Linked DNA regions of Pseudoduganella dura. The protein of the gene in region 2 interacts with the protein of the main gene of each other region in a pairwise test. Links are inferred from orthologs where the notes say so. Each region holds a gene or a part of one and is shown on either strand. Other genes may lie near its edges. The genes, in order: ligA and leuS.

The links.
Region 1: the proteins of leuS (region 2) and ligA interact in binary tests that used the Escherichia coli proteins (3 or more experiments, as listed by UniProt). The link is inferred for Pseudoduganella dura from one-to-one orthologs.

Annotation. Positions count from the first base shown.
Region 1 is NZ_WNWM01000002.1:5,782,369-5,791,527, reverse strand. What follows is about bases 2,866-5,887. They hold ligA (NAD-dependent DNA ligase LigA), read right to left. Parts: upstream 5,545-5,887; coding sequence 3,187-5,544; downstream 2,866-3,186. Other genes in these bases: GJV26_RS25255 (cell division protein ZipA C-terminal FtsZ-binding domain-containing protein), read right to left, coding at 5,555-5,887; galU (UTP--glucose-1-phosphate uridylyltransferase GalU), read right to left, coding at 2,866-3,000. In the rest of the region: GJV26_RS25275 (OPT family oligopeptide transporter), read right to left, coding at 1-1,352; def (peptide deformylase), read right to left, coding at 1,583-2,119; more of galU, read right to left, coding at 2,116-2,865; more of GJV26_RS25255, read right to left, coding at 5,888-6,958; chromosome segregation protein SMC, read right to left, coding at 6,955-9,159. UniProt on the Escherichia coli protein: DNA ligase that catalyzes the formation of phosphodiester linkages between 5'-phosphoryl and 3'-hydroxyl groups in double-stranded DNA using NAD as a coenzyme and as the energy source for the reaction.
Region 2 is NZ_WNWM01000002.1:3,615,589-3,624,939, reverse strand. The notes cover bases 3,717-6,930. They hold leuS (leucine--tRNA ligase), read right to left. Parts: upstream 6,572-6,930; coding sequence 3,917-6,571; downstream 3,717-3,916. Other genes in these bases: GJV26_RS15825 (helix-turn-helix transcriptional regulator), read left to right, coding at 6,711-6,930; GJV26_RS15835 (LPS-assembly lipoprotein LptE), read right to left, coding at 3,717-3,911. Also shown: GJV26_RS15855 (THUMP domain-containing class I SAM-dependent RNA methyltransferase), read right to left, coding at 1-241; GJV26_RS15850 (CopD family protein), read right to left, coding at 389-817; GJV26_RS15845 (glutamate-5-semialdehyde dehydrogenase), read right to left, coding at 880-2,169; holA (DNA polymerase III subunit delta), read right to left, coding at 2,183-3,199; more of GJV26_RS15835, read right to left, coding at 3,201-3,716; more of GJV26_RS15825, read left to right, coding at 6,931-7,460; GJV26_RS15820 (VOC family protein), read left to right, coding at 7,560-7,925; GJV26_RS15815 (ParD-like family protein), read left to right, coding at 7,986-8,219; map (type I methionyl aminopeptidase), read left to right, coding at 8,212-9,003; GJV26_RS15805 (barstar family protein), read right to left, coding at 9,139-9,351.

The DNA.
Region 1 (9,159 bases), 2.2 Mb from region 2 along the record:
CACGGCGTGGCGCCGACCAGCTGGCCGGTCTTCAGGTCCTGCAGGTTGTCGTTGCCGATCACGGCCACCGCCAGCACGACGGTGGTGACGAACAGTGCAAAGGCGATCAGTGCCTGCGTGGTTTCCGGCCCCATCACTTCGCGGCCCACGAAGCCGACCGACGTGGCGGCGCCGAGGATCGTCAGGATGGCGATGCCGGAGACCGGCGAGTTCGACGAACCGATCAGGCCCGCCATGTAGCCGCACACGGCCGCCGCCAGCAGGCCGGCCACCAGGATGTAGCCGATGCCGACCACCACCAGCGGCGTGGCGATCGACGCCAGCACGCCGCCTTCGAGGAAGGCCGACAGCAGCCAGCCGGCCGGCACCATCGCGATCAGCGTAACCAGGCCGACGATGAAGATCGGCATGTCGCGTTCCTCGCGCGGCACCGCGGCGCCACCATGCTTCGCCGCGCGCGAGGCGTCCAGTGCCGACTTCAGGCCGCCGAACACGGGCTTGGCCAGCGTGGCCAGCGTGACGATCGCCGCCGCGCCGATCGTGCCCGCGCCCATCATGCGCACCTGGGTGCTCCACACGCCGAGCGCGTGGTCGGCCACGGACGCGCCAGCCGCCATCGGCGTGAGCGACGTCAGCACCGGCACCAGGATGCCCCACGCGATGACCAGTCCGACCAGCATCGCGATGCCGACCGTGATGCCCATCAGGTGGCCGGCGCCGATCAGCGCCAGCGAGCTCGCCGCGCCCAGGCCCGTGGCGCCGCTGCCGGCGCCGAAGCGGAAGTAATGCGACACTTCGCCGGCGATCACCTTGGCGCCGGCCAGCAGCGCGAAGAACGCCGAGGCCAGCGTGCCCCAGATCACCGCCTTCAGGCCGGCCTTGCCTTCCTGCGCGCCGGCACGCGACTGGGTGCCCACCTTCAGCACCTCCGCGGCGGCCACGCCCTCCGGGTACGGCAGCTTCGATTGCGACACCAGCGCGCGGCGCAGCGGGATCGTGTACATCACGCCGAGCACGCCGCCGATCGCACAGGCGCCGAACGTGGGCCAGAACGGGATCTTGGCCCACCAGCCGATCATCAGCAGGCCCGGCAACACGAAGATCACCGACGCCAGCGTGCCGGCGGCGGAGGCGATCGTCTGCACGATATTGTTTTCCTGGATCGTCGCATCCTTGAACGCCGACAGCAGCGCCATCGAGATGACGGCGGCGGGGATCGACGTGGCGAACGTGAGGCCGACTTTCAGGCCGAGGTAGACTTGCGCGGCCGTGAAGACCAGCGTGATGAGGACGCCGAGGATGATCCCCCGCGCCGAAAATTCGAGTGGATTGGACGAAGAGGGTTGGCTCATCCTGGTTTCTCCCGGTGGCCCGGATTTGTGATCCAGGATTGTTATTGGGTATTCAATGCTGGGCGGGATATTACGACAGATTCATCGTGGCGCCAATGATCGATGGCGCATATTGAAATGCAGTGCTTACCGGTGCAGCGGCATCGCCGGGCTGCCCGGGACCATGGAGCTGCCGGTGTCGGACACCTTTTCCGGATAACCCACCCGGAAAAAGTGTCCGACACCATTGCTCAATCGTCGTCGTTCGGATCGAGCTCCGGGAACATCACGCTGGTAAAACCAAACTTGCTGAAATCCTCGATGCGGCTCGGGTACAGGATGCCATGCAGGTGATCCACTTCGTGCTGCACCACGCGCGCATGGAAATCCTCGGCGTCGCGCACGATCGGCCTGCCGTGCTGGTCGAAGCCTTCGTAGCGCAGCCGCACGTAGCGGGGCACGCTGCCGCGCAGGCCGGGTACCGACAGGCAGCCTTCGAAGCCTTCTTCCTTCTCTTCGGAGAGCGGCGTGAGCACCGGGTTGATCAGCACCGTTTCCGGCACCTGCGGCGCATCCGGGTAGCGCGCGTTGGACTTGAAGCCGAAGATCACCACCTGCAGGTTGACGCCGATCTGCGGGGCGGCGAGGCCGGCGCCGTTCGCGGCGTGCATCGTATCGAACATGTCGGCGATCAGCGCGTGCAGCGCGGGCGTGTCGAAGTCCCGCACGGGGTCGGCCTGCCGCAGCAGGCGCGGATCGCCCATCTTCAGGATGTCGCGGACGGTCATAGCAGCTCCTTCGTCTGCTTCACGAACTCGGCGAAGTCCGCGCCCGTTTCCGGGTGCTTCAGGCCCATCGCCACGGTGGCCTTCAGGTAGCCCAGCTTGGAGCCGCAGTCGTAGCGCTGGCCATCGTAGCGGAAGGCCAGCACGCGCTCGTGCTGCAGCAGCGCGGCGATGCCGTCCGTCAGCTGGATCTCGCCGCCGGCGCCCTTGCCCACCTGCTCGAGGAAATCGAAGATGCGCGCCGACAGCACGTAGCGGCCCACCACGGCCAGCGTCGACGGCGCCTTTTCGGGCGTCGGCTTCTCGACGATGCCGGAGACCAGTTCGAGCCGGTCGCGGTACGGGGTGGCGCTGACGATACCGTACTGGCGCGTGTTCTCGCGCGGCACTTCCTGCACCGCCAGCAGGCTGGCGCGCTCGAAGTCGTAGCGCTCGGTCATCTGCGCCAGCACGGGGCGCACGCCTTCCGGCGTGTCCATGAAGTCGTCCGCCAGCAGCACGGCGAACGGATCGTTGCCGACAACCGGCCGCGCGCACAGCACCGCGTGGCCCAGGCCCAGCGGCGCCGACTGGCGGATGTAGATGCAGTTGACGTTCTTCGGGATCACGTTCTGCACGAGTTCCAGCAATTGCTGCTTCTGCGCCGCTTCCAGCTCCGCCTCCAGCTCGTAGGCGGTGTCGAAGTGATCCTCGATCGCCCGCTTGTTGCGGCCGGTGATGAACACCAGGTCGGTGATGCCGGCCGCCACGGCCTCCTCGACCGCGTACTGGATCAACGGCTTGTCGACGATGGGCAGCATTTCCTTCGGCTGCGCCTTGGTGGCGGGAAGGAAGCGGCTGCCGAGGCCTGCGACGGGGAAGACGGCCTTGCGAATTTTATTCATCTGCTTGTTCTCGTTCAGAATGTTTCTTGACCAGGATGCTGTTGGAAACCGGTGCCTGCGACTGGCGCCGTCAACACGGTCAGCGCTGGATAACCGGTGCCTGACACCTTTTCCAGGTGATTCATCCGGAAAAGGTGTCAGGCACCGATGTTCGCATGCCAACCGTGAAATCGAGGCGCTGGCTGGTTACTTGCCCAGCAGCGACAGCAATCCCGCTTCGTCCAGGATCGTCACGCCCAGTTCCTCGGCTTTCGCGAGCTTGCTGCCGGCTTCGGCGCCGGCGACCACGTACGAAGTGCGCTTCGATACGGAGCCGGAGACCTTGCCGCCGGCCGCTTCGATCATCGCGCCGGCCTCGTCGCGGGACAGCGTGGGCAGCGTGCCGGTCAGCACGAACGACTTGCCGCTCATCGGGCCTTCGTCGGCGGCGGCCGCTTCCGGCAACTGCGCCAGCAGTTCCGTGCGCAACGCCGAAAGGTCCATCAGCACCTGCCGGTTCGCCTCGGACGCCATCCACTCGTCGAGCGACGCGCTCACGGTCGCCGGCAGGCCGAACGCGTTGAACACCTGCAGGAACGCCAGCGATTCCAGCGTCATGCCGTCCGCCAGCAACTGCTTCGCACGGGGCTCGGTCAATTTCGGGATGCCCAGCGCGGCGAGCAGCTTGACCTCGTCGAGCTTTTCCCGCAGCTGCGCCTTGGGCGGATGTTCGCCCTGCGGCGTGACGCCCGCGGCCAGCAGCGCATCGATGGCCTGCTGGTTCTTCTCTTCGGCAAAGAAGTCGGCGATCGACTCGGCCACGGTGCCGCCGATATCGGGCAGCACCCGCAGCAGCGCGGCCGGCGCGCGGCGCACCAGCTCGAACCTGCCCAGCCAGTCGGCCAGCGTTTTCCCGGTCGATTCGCCCACGTGCCGGATGCCCAGCGCGAACAGCAGGCGCTCCAGCGGCGGCTTCTTGCTGGCATCGATCGCGGCCAGCAGGTTGTCCGCCCACTTGGTGGGCACCTTGCCCTGCCGGACGGTTTCCGGCGTGGTGCCGTCGCGCTCGTCGGCGGCGCGCTTCATTTGCAGCAGGTCGTCCAGCGTGAGCCTGTACAGGTCCGCCACGCCGTGCACCAGGCTGCATTCGACCAGGCTGTCGATGTAGCGGTCGCCCAGGCCTTCGATATCCATCATGCGGCGGCCGGCGAAGTGACGGATCGCTTCCTTGCGCTGCGCGGCGCACGTGAGGCCGCCGGAACAGCGGGCTATTGCTTCTCCTTCTTCCCGCACCACGTGCGAACCGCACACGGGGCATGTATTGGGCAGAACATAGGCCGCCGGTTCGGGCGTCGGGCGCCTGTCCAGCACAACGGCCAGCACTTCGGGGATCACGTCGCCGGCGCGGCGCACGATGACGGTATCGCCCACGCGCACGTCCTTGCGGCGCACCTCATCCTCGTTGTGCAGCGTGGCGTTGGTGACGGTCACGCCGCCGACGAATACCGGCACGAGGCGCGCAACCGGCGTGATGGCGCCGGTGCGGCCCACCTGCACCTCGATCGCCTGCACCGTGGTCAACGCCTCCTCGGCCGCGAACTTGTGGGCCAGCGCGAAGCGCGGCGCGCGCGACCGGAAGCCCAGCGCCTGCTGGTCTTCGGTATTGTTCACCTTGTAGACCACGCCATCGATCTCGTAGGCCATGGCCGGCCGGGCCTTGCCCACCCGCGCGTAGAACTCCAGCAGGCCATCCTTGCCGCGCACCACGGCGCGTTCCTTCGCCACCGGCAGGCCCAGCTGCTCGTACCAGTCCAGCAGGCCGGCGTGGGTGGCCGGCATGTCCATGCCGGCCAGCTCGCCGATGCCGTACGCGAAGAAGCGCAGGTTGCGCTGCGCGGTGATGCGCGAATCGAGCTGGCGCAGCGCGCCCGCCGCGGCGTTGCGGGGATTGACGAATTCCTTCTGCCCGGCCGCGCGCTGACGTTCGTTCATCGCCGCGAAATCGGCCTTGAACATCAGCACTTCGCCGCGCACCTCGACAACTTCAGGGAGATCCTTTCCATGCAGGCGCAGCGGGATCGACTTGATCGTGCGGATATTCGCCGTCACATCCTCGCCGGTGTAGCCGTCGCCGCGCGTGGCGGCCTGCACGAACACGCCGTTCTCGTAGCGCAGGTTGATCGCCAGCCCGTCGAACTTCAGCTCGGCGGCATAGTCGACCTGCACGGCATCGAGGCCTTCGCGCACGCGGCGGTCGAAGTTCTCGATGTCGTCGTCGGTAAAGCCGTTGTTCAGCGACAGCATCGGCACCGCATGCGTGACGGCGGCGAACTGCCCCAGCGGCGCGGCGCCCACGCGCTGCGTTGGCGAATCGGACTGCGCCAGCTCGGGATGCCGCGCCTCGAGCTGCTGCAGCTCGACGAACAGCTTGTCGTATTCGGCGTCCGGAATCGTCGGCGCGTCGAGCACGTGATAGGCATGCAGGTGCCGGTTAAGTTCGGCGGTCAGCCAGGCGGCGCGCTCGGCCGGCCCATGCGGCGCCGGGCTTGATAACTCTTTGTTCATTGCTCGGGAATCAGTTGAACAGCCGCAGTGCGCGGGTGGAGCCGGCCGGGATGTCGGAAGCTTCCATGTCGGCATAGAATTCCTTGACCTGGCCGGCGATCTCGGCGATCGACGCGTCGGACAGCGGCTGGTTGTAGTCGTCGACGATGATCGCATCGAGGCGCTGCACCAGCGACCTGGCGCACGCGATCATCGTGCCGAAGCCGTCGCGCGCCGGCGCCACGCACGGCACGTCCAGCAGCAGTGTCAGGCGCGCGGTGGTTTCCTCCGCCGGCGACACGTTGGTGGACAGCGTGAACAGCTGGCCGCCTTCGCCGTCGCCCATCACGAAACGGCCGTCCGGGCGCAGGTCGTAGCCCTGCTTTTCCAGCGCGCCGACCAGCGTGGTCACATCCCATGGCGCGCCGTTGGCGGCCAGGTTCACGCCCAGCTGCGCATCGTGCGCGGCCACGAAGCGGTGCAGGTTCTTCGCCTCGGCCATCACCTCGATCATGTCCGGGATCTGCGGCTCGGCGCCGATTTCGTCGGCCACGCCGCGCAGGCGCGTCACCAGCTCGGAATATTCGAGTTCGTTCAACGCCGTGGTGCGGCTGGCCAGCTGCACGCCGCCCTGCACCTTCGTGTAGACGATGCCGTGGCGGATCGGTTCCCAGTCGCCGGAAACGGCCAGGCCGATGTAGTGCACCGGCTTGTTGCCGACCAGGCGCAGCTTTTGCAGCGCCGGCAGCAGCTTCTCGCCGCGCTGCGCCGTTTCCATGTCCAGCGGCAGCAGGCAGTCGATCAGCGGATCGACCAGCGACGTGGCCTGCTCGGCACGCAGTACCGCGGCATCGGCCACGGGGTTCGGTGCAGCCGCTTCCGGGGCCGGCGCGGCTGCGTGCGCGGCTGCGGCGGCGGGAGCGGGAGCGGGCGCGGGCACCGAAGCGGAGGCAACGGCGGGAGCAACGGCAACGACGGGCTCCGCGGAAACGGGCTCGCTCGTGAACTCGGGCGAGGCAGCCGCGGCAGCGGCCGGCACAGGTGTCGCCGCGGGCGCCGCGGCAATCGGCTCGTCGATCGTGAACTCGGGATGCTGCACGTCGTCCGCCACGACGCTCGGCGCCACGGTATCCTCGTGCGGCGGCCGGCCGTAGGCGCCGGAGCCGCCGTCGACGATCGGCACGTCGCCCAGCGTGAAGCTCGGTTCGGCGCGCGCCGCCGAGGTTCCATGGGCGGGCGCATGGGCAGGCCCGGGTTCCGCGGCGGCGGTGTCGAAGCCCGGCTCCTCGGTGCGCATCAGCACGTCGTCATGCTCGGACGCAAAGGCCCGCTCGACGCTTTTCTTGGCCTTGTGCTCCTGCCACTTGTTGTAGACGAATACGCCGGCAACGAAGACGCCGGCGGCTGCGATCAAACTGGTCTGAAAATCTGTCATGCTGCTTGTGCCTCGGTAGCGAAGTTGGCGGCGGCTTCCATATCCACCGCCACGATGCGCGATACGCCCTGCTCCTGCATCGTCACACCGATCAGTTGAGTGGCCATCTCCATCGCGATCTTGTTGTGCGAGATGAAGAGGAATTGGGTCTGGTCGGACATGCGTTTCACCATCCGGCAGAAACGTTCCGTGTTGGCGTCGTCCAGCGGTGCATCGACTTCGTCGAGCAGGCAGAACGGCGCCGGGTTCAGGCGGAACATCGAAAACACGAGGGCCGTCGCCGTCAGCGCCTTTTCGCCGCCGGACAGCAGGTGGATCGTCGCGTTCTTCTTGCCCGGCGGCTGGGCCATCACCTGCACGCCGGAGTCGAGGATCTCGTCGCCCGTCATGGTCAGTTTAGCCTGTCCGCCGCCGAACAGGATCGGGAACAGTTCGGAAAAGTGCCCGTTGACGCGATCGAAGGTCTCCTGCAACAGGTCGCGCGTTTCCTTGTCGATCTTCTGGATCGCATCCTCGAGCGTGTCGATGGCTTCCGTGAGATCGCGGTTTTGCGCGTCCAGGTAGTTCTTGCGCTCGGACGCCTGCGCCAGTTCGTCGAGCGCGGCCAGGTTGACGGCGCCCAGTGCGGCGATCGCATTGGACAGCCGCGTCACCTCGCCCTGCAGGTATTGCGCCTTCATGTCCGGCTGCAGCCGTGCCGCCAGCGCCGCTTCGTCGAACTGCGCGACGGCCTGCGCCTCGGCGAGCTGCTGCGCGAACTGTTCCTGGTTCAGCCGCGCGGCCTGTTCCTTCAGTTGCATTTCCATGATGCGGTCGCGTTGCGGCTGCAGGCTGCGCTCGTTGTTCGTGCGCGCTTCCTCGGCATGGCGCATCTGCTGCGAAACCTGGTCCAGCTCGTGCCGCGCATCGGCCAGCGCGCGTTCCTGCTGCGAGCGGCGGTCGAGCAGGTCCTGCAGGCCTTCGCTGGCGCTGCCCGCTTCGAGGCCGGCCAGTTCCTGCTCGCCGGCGCGCAGGCTGTCGGCCACCTGGGCGGCCTGCGTGGTGGCGGTGGCGATGTTGCGGCGCAGCTCGTCGATGCGATGGCGCGCGGATTTCTCGGCAAATTCCGCTTCCTGCGCGCGTCGCTCCAGGTCGCGCAGCGCCTCGCGGGCATCGGCCAGCCGGGCTTCGATGCGCAGGAACGCTTCCTGGCCCTCTTCGTGCGCGCCCTGCAGTTCGGCCAGTTCGTAGTCGAGCTGTTCGAATTTCTCTTCCGATTCGAGCTTCACCGCCATCTGTTCCGCTTCCTGCGCGGCGATCTCGGCGAGGTCGCTTTCGATCTGCGTGCTGCGCTGGGCGAAGCGCGCCTCGACTTCGGACAGCTTTACCACGTCGAGCTGCAGCGCGTGCACGGCCGTCGTCAGCGCCCCGTTGCGCTGGCGCAGTTCGGTTACCACGCGGGTGTGCTGCGCGAGGGCCGCTTCGGCGCGCACCGCGCGGGCGCGGGCCTCGTCGGCCAGCATCGCCTGGGCGCGCAGCTGCTTGGCGATGTTGTCGATTTCCTGCTGGCGGCCCAGCATGCCTTCCTGCTCGGAATCGGCGGCATGGAAGCGCACGCTGGACTGCGTGACCACGTGCCCCTGGCGCGTGACGAAGCAGGCGCCGGCCGGCAGGTGCACCCGGTTCGAGAAGGCCTGCGCCGTGTCCTCGGCCACGAAGACGTTGTGCAGCCAGTCCTGCAGCACGCCGCGCAGGCCGGGATCGTTCAGTTTCAGCAGGTCGAGCAGCGGTTTGAAGCCGACCGGCGCGGCCGCGGCCGGCGCGGCGGTCACGGGCGCGAACAGGGCCAGCTTGGCGGGCGGCGCATCGCCGAGGAAGTGCTTGGCCCAGTCGAGGTTCGATACCTGCAAGGCGCCGGCGCGCTCGCGCAGCACCGATTCCAGCGCCGGTTCCCAGCCCGGCTCGATGGCGAGCTTTTGCCACAGCCGCGGCAGCTCGTCCAGCCCGTGCTTCTGCAGCCACGGCGTGACCTTGCCCTGCGTCTGCACGCGCTCCTGCAACTGGCGCAGCGCGGTCAGGCGCGCATCGAGCTGCGCGCTGGTGGCGGTTTCGCCTTGCACGGCGGCCTGCGCGGCGCGGCGTTCCTCTTCCAGGCGCGGCTGCTGTTCGAGCGCCTCCTCGAGCTGCATGCCGGTTTCTTCCAGCGCCTGCTGCTTTTCTTG
Region 2 (9,351 bases):
CGTAGATGTCGTTTTCGTTCTGGTAATGGCACACGCCCATCCGCATCAGCACGCGCGAGGCGATGCGCGAATGCAGGTTGATGCGGTAGGCGTCATACAGGTCGCCCGAGCAGTGCACGCCGCCCGGCACCTGGTTGTGCACCTTCAGCGTGGGGCTTTGCGTGGTTTGCGCGATCTCGAGGAGTTCCTCGGCCAGCGCCACTTCCATGCCGCGCGGGCATGGGCAGAAATAGGAAGTCATGGGGGTACCCTTTGTCCGTTGAAAAACAATTGCTCCAGCACTGGCAAGCCGCCAGTGCCTCTCTTGACCCCAGAGGCGAAACCTGGGGTCAGACCCGGCGGGTCTGACCCCGGCAGTTGCCGTTGGGTGAAAATGCTGTTGCGCTACTCAAAACGGCTTGACGACCACCAGGATCACGATCGCCACCAGCAGCAGCACGGGCACTTCGTTGAACCAGCGGTAGAACACGTGGCCGCGCTTGTTCGTGCCGCGCTCGAATTTCTTCAGCAGCGAGCCGCATGCGTGGTGATAGCCCAGCGCCAGCACCACGAAGGTCAGCTTGGCATGCAGCCAGCCGGGCAGCTTCATGCCTTCCGGCGAGTGGTATTGCATCCATGTGAGGACCAGGCCGAACACGATGGCCGGCACCGCCAGCATCGTCATGAACCGGTACAGCTTGCGGGCCATCAGCAGCAGGCGCTCGGTCGTCGGGCCGGGCGCTTCCTGCGCCAGGTTGACGAAGATGCGCGGCAGGTAGAACAGCCCGGCGAACCAGGAAGTGATGAAGACGATGTGCAGCGCTTTAACCCACAGCATGGAGATCCTTTTATGTAGCCTTGTTGGCGCAACGGTACTTGCGCAACCGTACCTGCATGACGTTACTTGCGTACTTCGCCGTGGCCGAACACGACGTACTTCAGCGACGTCAGCCCTTCCAGCCCGACCGGTCCGCGCGCATGCAGCTTGTCGTTCGAGATGCCGATCTCGGCGCCCAGGCCGTATTCGAAACCGTCGGCGAAGCGGGTCGATGCGTTGACCATCACCGAGGCGCTGTCCACTTCGCGCAGGAAGCGCATCGCGGCGCTGTAGTCCTCGGTCACGATCGCCTCGGTATGCTTGGAGGACCAGGTGTTGATATGGTCCATCGCCGCATCGATGCCGTCCACCACGCGCACGGCCAGGATCGGCGCCAGGTATTCGGTGGCCCAGTCCTGTTCGCTCGCATGCGCCAGGTGCGGGTAGGCGGCGGCGTTCAATATCGCGAACGCTTCGTCGTCGGCGCGCAGTTCGACCCCCTCGGCCAGGTACAGTTTCGCCAGCGCCGGCAGCACCGCTGGCGCCACCGAGCGCTCGACCAGCAGCGTTTCCATCGTGTTGCACGTGCCGTAGCGGTGGCACTTGGCGTTGAAGCCGATGTCCAGCGCCTTCTGCAGGTCGGCCTTCGCATCGATGTACACGTGGCAGATGCCGTCCAGGTGCTTGATCATCGGCACCGTGGCTTCTTCCATCAGCCGTGCGATCAGGCCCTTGCCGCCGCGCGGCACGATCACGTCCACGTATTGCGGCATCGTGATCAGCGCGCCCACGGCGGCGCGGTCGGTGGTATCGACGACCTGAACGCCGTCTTCCGGCAGGCCGGCGCCGGCCAGGCCTTCCTTGACGATCTTCGCCAGCGCGCGGTTGCAGTGAATCGCTTCCGAGCCGCCGCGCAGGATCGTGGCGTTGCCGCTCTTGATGCACAGGCCGGCCGCATCCACCGTGACGTTCGGCCGCGCTTCGTAGATGATGCCAATGACGCCCAGCGGCACGCGCATCTGTCCGACCTGGATGCCGGTCGGGCGCGTTTTCATGTTCGAGATCTCGCCCACCGGGTCGGGCAGCGCGACGATCTGGCGCAGGCCTTCGACCATCGTGGCGATGGCCTTGTCCGACAGGGTCAGGCGGTCCACCATCGCCGGCGCCAGGCCGTTGGCGCGGGCCGCTTCCAGGTCCTGCCCGTTGGCCGCGCGCAGCGCTCCGGCTTCGCGCTCGATCGCATCGGCGATCAGGCTCAGGGCCCGGTTGCGGGTGGCGCTGTCGGCGCGCGCCATGGCGCGCGAGGCGGCGCGGGCGCGTTTGCCCAGCGCTTCCATGTACTCTTTGACTTCGGCTTCGTTCATCGTGCTCATGATTATCCTCGTGCTACCCTCGTGCCACCTTCAGCGCCAGCTGCAGCATGGCATCCCATTGGTCGCCGGCGAACGCCTTGGCGCGCAAGCCCTTGACCATCCTGTCGACCTGGGCGGCCTGCCGCAGCGCCGCTTCCAGCGTTGCCTGCGAAACGCGGCGCAACGCCGGTTCCATCATGCGCTCGCGCGGCCCCCAGATCCGGTATTCCTTCAGCAGCGCCGCCAGCGGTCGGCCCTGCGCCATCCCTGCCTTCAATTTTAGCAGCGTGCGGATTTCCTCGGAGACTGCCCACAGCACCAGTGGCAGCGCCTCGCCCTCGCCTTTCAGCCCTTCGAGCATGCGCACCAGCCGGGCCGGGTCGCCGCCCAGCATCGCCTCGGACAGCTTGAACACGTCGTAGCGCGCCACGTTCAGCACGGCGTCGTGCACCTGTTCGTAGGTGAGCTTGCCCGGCTCGTGCAACAGGCCCAGCTTCTGGATCTCCTGGTGCGCCGCCAGCAGGTTGCCCTCGACGCGGTCGGCGATGAAATCGAGGCTTTGCCGGTCGGCGCTCTGCCCCTGCATCGAAAGCCGCAGCGAAATCCAGTTCGGCAGCTGCGCGCGCTCCACGTTGGGAATGTCGATGTACACCGCCGCCGCCTGCAGCGCCGTCACCCATGCCGCCTTGGCCGTCTGCCAGTCCAGCTTCGGCAGCGTGATCATCGTGAGATTGTCCGGCGACAGGTTTTTCACGTAAGCCTGCAGCGCGGCGCCGCCATCCTTGCCCGGCTTGCCGGTGGGGATACGCAACTCGATCAGCTTCTTGTCGCCGAACAGCGAGAGCTCCTGGTTGGCCGCCAGCAGCTCGCCCCACTTGAAGCTGCGTTCCACCGTGAGCACGTCGCGCTCGGTGAAACCCCGGGCGCGCGCGGTGCGGCGGATCTTGTCCGCCGCCTCCAGCGCCAGCAGGTGCTCGTCGCTCGTGATCACATACAGCGGCGCCAGGGACTTGGCCAGGTGGCCGTCCAGCGCATCAGCGCGCAGTTGCATGCTACTCCTGGCGGCTCGGCAGCGCCGGCTCCGTGGCTTTCTCCGCCGGCGCGGACGACGGCACCGTCGTCGTGGCCGTGGAGGACGGCGCGCCCGAAGGCGCGGCCACCGAACCCGGCGACACCACGCCCGGCAACGTCAGCGGGCTGACCGTGCTGGTGGGATGCGCATCGGGACGCGAGGGCTTGATCGCCGCCATCCGGCGCATCATCTGCTGCACCAGGTCCTTCTGCATGTCGCGGTACAGCTGCGCTTCTTCCTGTTCCTTCGCCAGCAGTTGCGTTTCGCTGAACGTGATCGGACGGGTCAGCGAGATCTGCGTGGGGCCCAGCAGTTCCCGGCCGGCCTTGTCCTTCACGCGGAACACGATGTTATACGCCAGCAGGTATTCGCTGACGCGGCCGGCGCTGTTCAGCGACAGGATCGACTTGCTGCGTGTCTTTTCCGGGTCGGTGATGACCTCGATGACGGCGTCGGCCGACTGCGCATCGCTGGCGACGGTCGTGCTGCCGTTGACGCGGATATTGCGCTTCAGGTCGATCGCCAGCGGCGACGACTCGGGCAGGCCGACATACATCGACGCGAACGGCAGCGTGTAGTTGCCGCCCGAGCCGCGCAGGTGGAAGCCGCAGGCGCTCAGCGACATGGCCGTACCGGCCAGCGCGCCCACCAGCACTGTATTGCGGAGGAATCCCTTCAGAGTCGTCGTCATATGCCTTACACCACGATGTTGACCAGCTTGCCCGGCACCACGATGACCTTCTTCGGCGTGCCTTCGATGAACTTCTGCACGCTTTCCTCGGCCAGCGCGGCGGCTTCGATCGCCGCCTTGTCGGCAATCTTCGGCACCTTGACAGAACCGCGCAGCTTGCCGTTCACCTGGATCATCATCTCGATCTCGGACTGTTCCAGCGCGGCCGGGTCGACCTGCGGCCAGGCGGTATCGAGGATGTCCTTGTTGGCGGCGGCATAGCCCAGCTCCGCCCACAGCGCGTGCGTGATGTGCGGCGCGACCGGGTTCAGCAGACGCAGGAAGATCGACAGGCCTTCGGAGATCACGGCCGAATTTTCGACTTCATACGCGGCGGAATCGTCCAGCTTGGCCGACTCCAGCGTGTTCAGCATCTTCATGCAGGCCGATACCACGGTGTTGTACTGGATGCGCTTCAGGTCGTAATCGGCCTGCTGCAGCACCTTGTGCAGTTCGCGGCGCAGCGCCTTGCCCGCATCGGTGGTTGCCGCCGCGGTCACGGTGGCGCCGGCGGCGGCCACGCGGTCCTTCTGCGCGTAGGCGTAGGCCCAGACACGGCGCAGGAAGCGGTTCGCGCCTTCCACGCCGCTGCCCGACCATTCCAGCGTCTGCTCCGGCGGCGAGGCGAACATCGTGAACAGGCGGGCCGTGTCGGCGCCGTACTGCTCGATCTGCGCCTGCGGGTCGATGCCGTTGTTCTTCGACTTCGACATCTTCTCGGTGCCGCCGATCAGTACCGGCTGGCCGTCCGCCTTCAGCAGCGCCGAGACCGGACGGCCCTTGTCGTCGGTGGTCAGTTCCACGTCCGCCGGGTTGTACCAGGTCTTCTTGCCCGACGCTTCTTCGCGATAGTAGGTTTCGTTAAGCACCATGCCCTGCGTGAGCAGGTTGGTGAACGGCTCGTCGAACTTCACCAGGCCGAAGTCGCGCATCACTTTCGTCCAGAAGCGCGCGTACAGCAGGTGCAGCACGGCGTGCTCGATGCCGCCGATGTACTGGTCCATCGGCATCCAGTAGTCGTTGCGGGAATCGACCATCGCATCCGAACCGGGCGACGTATATTTCATGTAGTACCAGCTCGAATCGACGAACGTGTCCATCGTGTCGGTCTCGCGGCGCGCCGGCCTGCCGCACTGCGGGCAGTCGCACTTGAGGAAGGCTTCGTGCTTGTTCAGCGGGTTGCCCGTGCCGTCCGGCACGCAGTCTTCCGGCAGCACCACCGGCAGGTCTTTTTCGGGCACCGGCACGGCGCCGCAATCGGCGCAGTTGATCATCGGGATCGGCGTGCCCCAGTAGCGCTGGCGCGAGATGCCCCAGTCGCGCAGGCGGAACGTGACCTTCTTTTCACCCAGGCCCAGCGCGGCCAGGTCGGCGGCCACCGCATCCACGGCTTCGGCGTATTTCAGGCCGTCGTACTTGCCGGAGTTGATGACAACGGAAGCGGCCTTGTCGCCATACCATTCCTGCCAGGCTTCGGTCGAGTATTCCTTGCTGTCGGCGGTGGTGATCACCTGCTTGATCGGCAGGTCGTATTTTTTCGCGAACGCGAAATCGCGCTCGTCGTGCGCCGGCACGCCCATCACGGCGCCGTCGCCGTAGGTGATCAGCACGTAGTTGCCGATCCAGACTTCCACCTGTTCGCCGGTCAGCGGGTGGGTCACGGACAGGCCGGTCGGCATGCCCTTCTTTTCCATCGTGGCCATGTCGGCCTCGATCACGGAACCCATCTTGCACTCGGCGATGAAGGCTTGCAGTTCCGGATTGTTCCGGGCCGCATGCGTGGCCAGCGGATGCTCGGCGGCTACCGCGCAGAACGTGACGCCCATGATCGTGTCAGGCCGCGTGGTGAACACGTACATCTTGCCGTCGCCGATGGGCTGGCCGTCGTCACCCGCGATCGTGTGCGGGAAGGCGAAGCGCACGCCGGTCGACTTGCCGATCCAGTTCGACTGCATGATGCGCACGCGCTCGGGCCAGCCGGGCAGCTTGTTGTCAACGAAGTCCAGCAGCTCTTCGGCGTAATCGGTGATGCGCGCATAGTACATCGGGATCTCGCGCTTTTCGATCAGCGCGCCGGAACGCCAGCCGCGGCCGTCGACCACCTGCTCGTTGGCCAGCACGGTCTGGTCCACCGGGTCCCAGTTCACGGTGCCGGTCTTCTTGTAGATGATGCCCTTCTCGAGCATCTTCAGGAACATCCACTGGTTCCACTTGTAGTATTCGGGCTTGCAGGCCGTCATCTCGCGCGACCAGTCGATGGCCAGGCCCATCATTTCCATCTGCGCGCGCATGTGGGCGATGTTCGAGTACGTCCATTGCGCCGGCGGCACGTTGTTCGCCATCGCCGCGTTTTCCGCCGGCATGCCGAACGCATCCCAGCCCATCGGCATCAGCACGTTGTAGCCGTTCATCCGCAGGTAGCGGTACATCACATCGTTGATCGTATAGTTGCGCACGTGACCCATGTGCAGCTTGCCGGACGGGTAAGGCAGCATCGAGCAGGCGTAGTACTTGCCCTTCGGGAAACGCGGGTCGTTTTCGACGGCTTTATAGGCATCGATCGCCTTCCAGTGCGATTGGGCGGCTTTTTCAACGTCGGCGGGACTATATTTGTCTTGCATGATGGATGCAGAAAGTGGAAACGGTGAATGGATATGAACCGGACATTATACTTGTATAAGTCCCGCCGGCTTCGGACTGGCCGGTTCGGGCGCGCCGGCCACGGGAGCGCCCGTCACATTCATCCACGTTGCGTTCAACATGACCTATCGAGAGTATCCACCGCATCCCGCGCTGCGGGCGCACGTGGCATGCATGTGGACGGCACGCGTGACCGCGCCCGTCTCCGCGGCGGCACCGCACGTGCACCGCGTGCTGCCCGACAATTGCATCGACATCCTGTGGCAGGACGGCCGGCAAGCCTTCGCGGTCGGCATGATGAGCGCCTCGTTCCTGGTGCCGGCTGCCCGGCCGGTGCGGACGGTCGCGGTGCGCTTCAAGCCCGGTGCCGCGGGCCTGTTCCTTGGCATGCCGCTGCACCCGCTGACGGATGCCCGCGCCGAGATCGCCGGACTGTGGGGGCGCGCCACGGCCGACCGGCTCGACGATGCATTGTGGACGCACGAGCTGACCGACCGGCAGCGGATCGCCCTGGTCGAACGGGAACTGCTGCGGCGGCTGGCGGACGCGCCGCTTTCGTCACCCGGATCGCTGGGCTTGCACGCCGTGGCCGCGATCGAAGCCGCCCACGGCGCCATGCCGGTCGAAGCGCTGGCGGGCACGCTGCGGGTCTCGCGCCAGCACCTGGCCCTGCAGTTCCGGCAGCAGGTGGGTCTCACCCCCAAGCTGTTCGCGCGTATCTGCCGGTTCCGCCGCGCACTGGCGCTACTGCGCGAACCTTCCCGCGACGGCAACCTGGCCGCCCTGGCCACCGATTGCGGCTACTTCGACCAGTCGCACCTGATCCGGGATTTTCGCGATTTCGCCGACGGCACGCCGGGTGGCCTGTAGCCCTCCGCCGGCGAACCTTCGTTTTGCACCTTCCATTTTTACAATCCGGTGCCGCGCAGCGATGGCATCATGCTCCTTTGACAACCAAAGGAGACCATCATGATCAACGGACTGCGCACCGCCATCTATCCCGTCAGGGACCTGTCCGCCGCCAAGGCGTGGTACACCGAAGTATTCTGTACCGCGCCCTATTTCGACGAGCCGTTCTACGTGGGCTACGCGATCGGCGGCTTCGAACTGGGCCTGACGCCGAAGGACGAGCCGGGCAAGGCCGGCAGCAAGGTGTACTGGGGCGTCGACGATATCGAAGCGGAAGCGGCGCGGATCGTCGGACTGGGAGCAAGCACTCACTGGCCGCTGCAGGATGTTGGCGACGGTATCAAGGTCGTAGAACTGGCCGATCCGTTCGGCAACGTGCTGGGCCTCATCTACAATCCCCACTTCGACCCGAAAGCCGTGCGCTGACGCCGTACCCGACGATATGTTAATATACGGTTCGTATATAGACCGTATATTTAGGATATCATGGGCATCGTAAAAATTTCCGACCAGATGCATGAAAACCTACGCATCGCCAGCGGCGCACTGAGCCGCTCGATCAATGCGCAGGCCGAGCACTGGCTCCGCATCGGCCTGCTGGCCGAAACCAATCCCGATCTGAACTACAGCGAGTTGTGCCAGCTGCTGCTGCGCGGCGAAACGGGCCAGGGCCCGCTGCGCCTGACCCCGGTAAAGGGAGAGGCGCTGCACGATGCGTAAGAAGAACAACGACGCCATCCTGATCAAGTCGCCCGAACAGGTGGAAATGTCGCGCATCGCCGGCCAGCTGGCGGCGGACGTGCTGACGATGATCGGCCCGCACGTTCAGCCCGGCGTCTCCACCGAGTACCTGGACAAGCTGTGCAACGAATACATCGTCAACGTGCTGCAGGTGATTCCGGCGAACGTGGGCTATGCCGGCTTCACGAAGACCGTGTGCACGTCGGTCAACGAGGTGGTCTGCCATGGCATCCCCACGCCGAAGAAGATCCTCAAGGACGGCGACATCATCAACATCGACGTGGCCGTGATCAAGGACGGCTGGTTCGGCGATACGAGCCGCATGTACTACGTGGGCAATGTCGGCAAGGCCGCGCGCAAGCTGTGCGAAGTGACGTATGACGCGATGTGGGCCGGCATCCGTGCCGTGAAGCCGGGCGCCACGCTGGGCGACGTGGGCCACGCGATCCAGATGGTGGCCGAGAACGCCGGGTTCTCCGTGGTGCGCGATTACTGCGGCCACGGCATCGGCATGGTCTACCACGAAGAACCGCAGGTGCTGCACTACGGCCGGCCCGGCATGGGCCTGAAGCTGGAGCCGGGCATGGTGTTCACGATCGAACCGATGATCAACGCCGGCAAGCACGGTACCCGCGCGCTGCCCGATGGCTGGACCGTGGTCACCGCGGACCGCTCGCTGTCGGCGCAGTGGGAGCACATGGTGACGGTCACGGCGACCGGGTTCGATGTGCTGACCCTGGCGCCGGGCGAGAAGCCGGCCTGATTCCAGCCCCGCATACCGGGACAAAACGCGCGACCGCCGCATCGCGGCACCGCCCTGCTTCCATCGCCCCTGTTTCCAGGGAATTTCCTGGATACAGGGGTCTGTCCCGGGTCTCCCGCCGGCGTCTTGCCGGTGTTACTTCAGCACGAGCTTGAGCGCCGGCTTCTCGCCGTAGTCCTCGTAGCGCTCGTTGATGCCGCCGATGCAGAACGCGATCTCTTCCAGCAGGTCGGGCGCCGCGGCCTTCAGCGCAGCGGAGTTCGTGATGACGACTTCGAGCACCTCGTTCGCCTTCAGCCTGAATTTCGTCATGCCCTCGTCGTCGCGCAGGTACGACAGCGCGTCGAT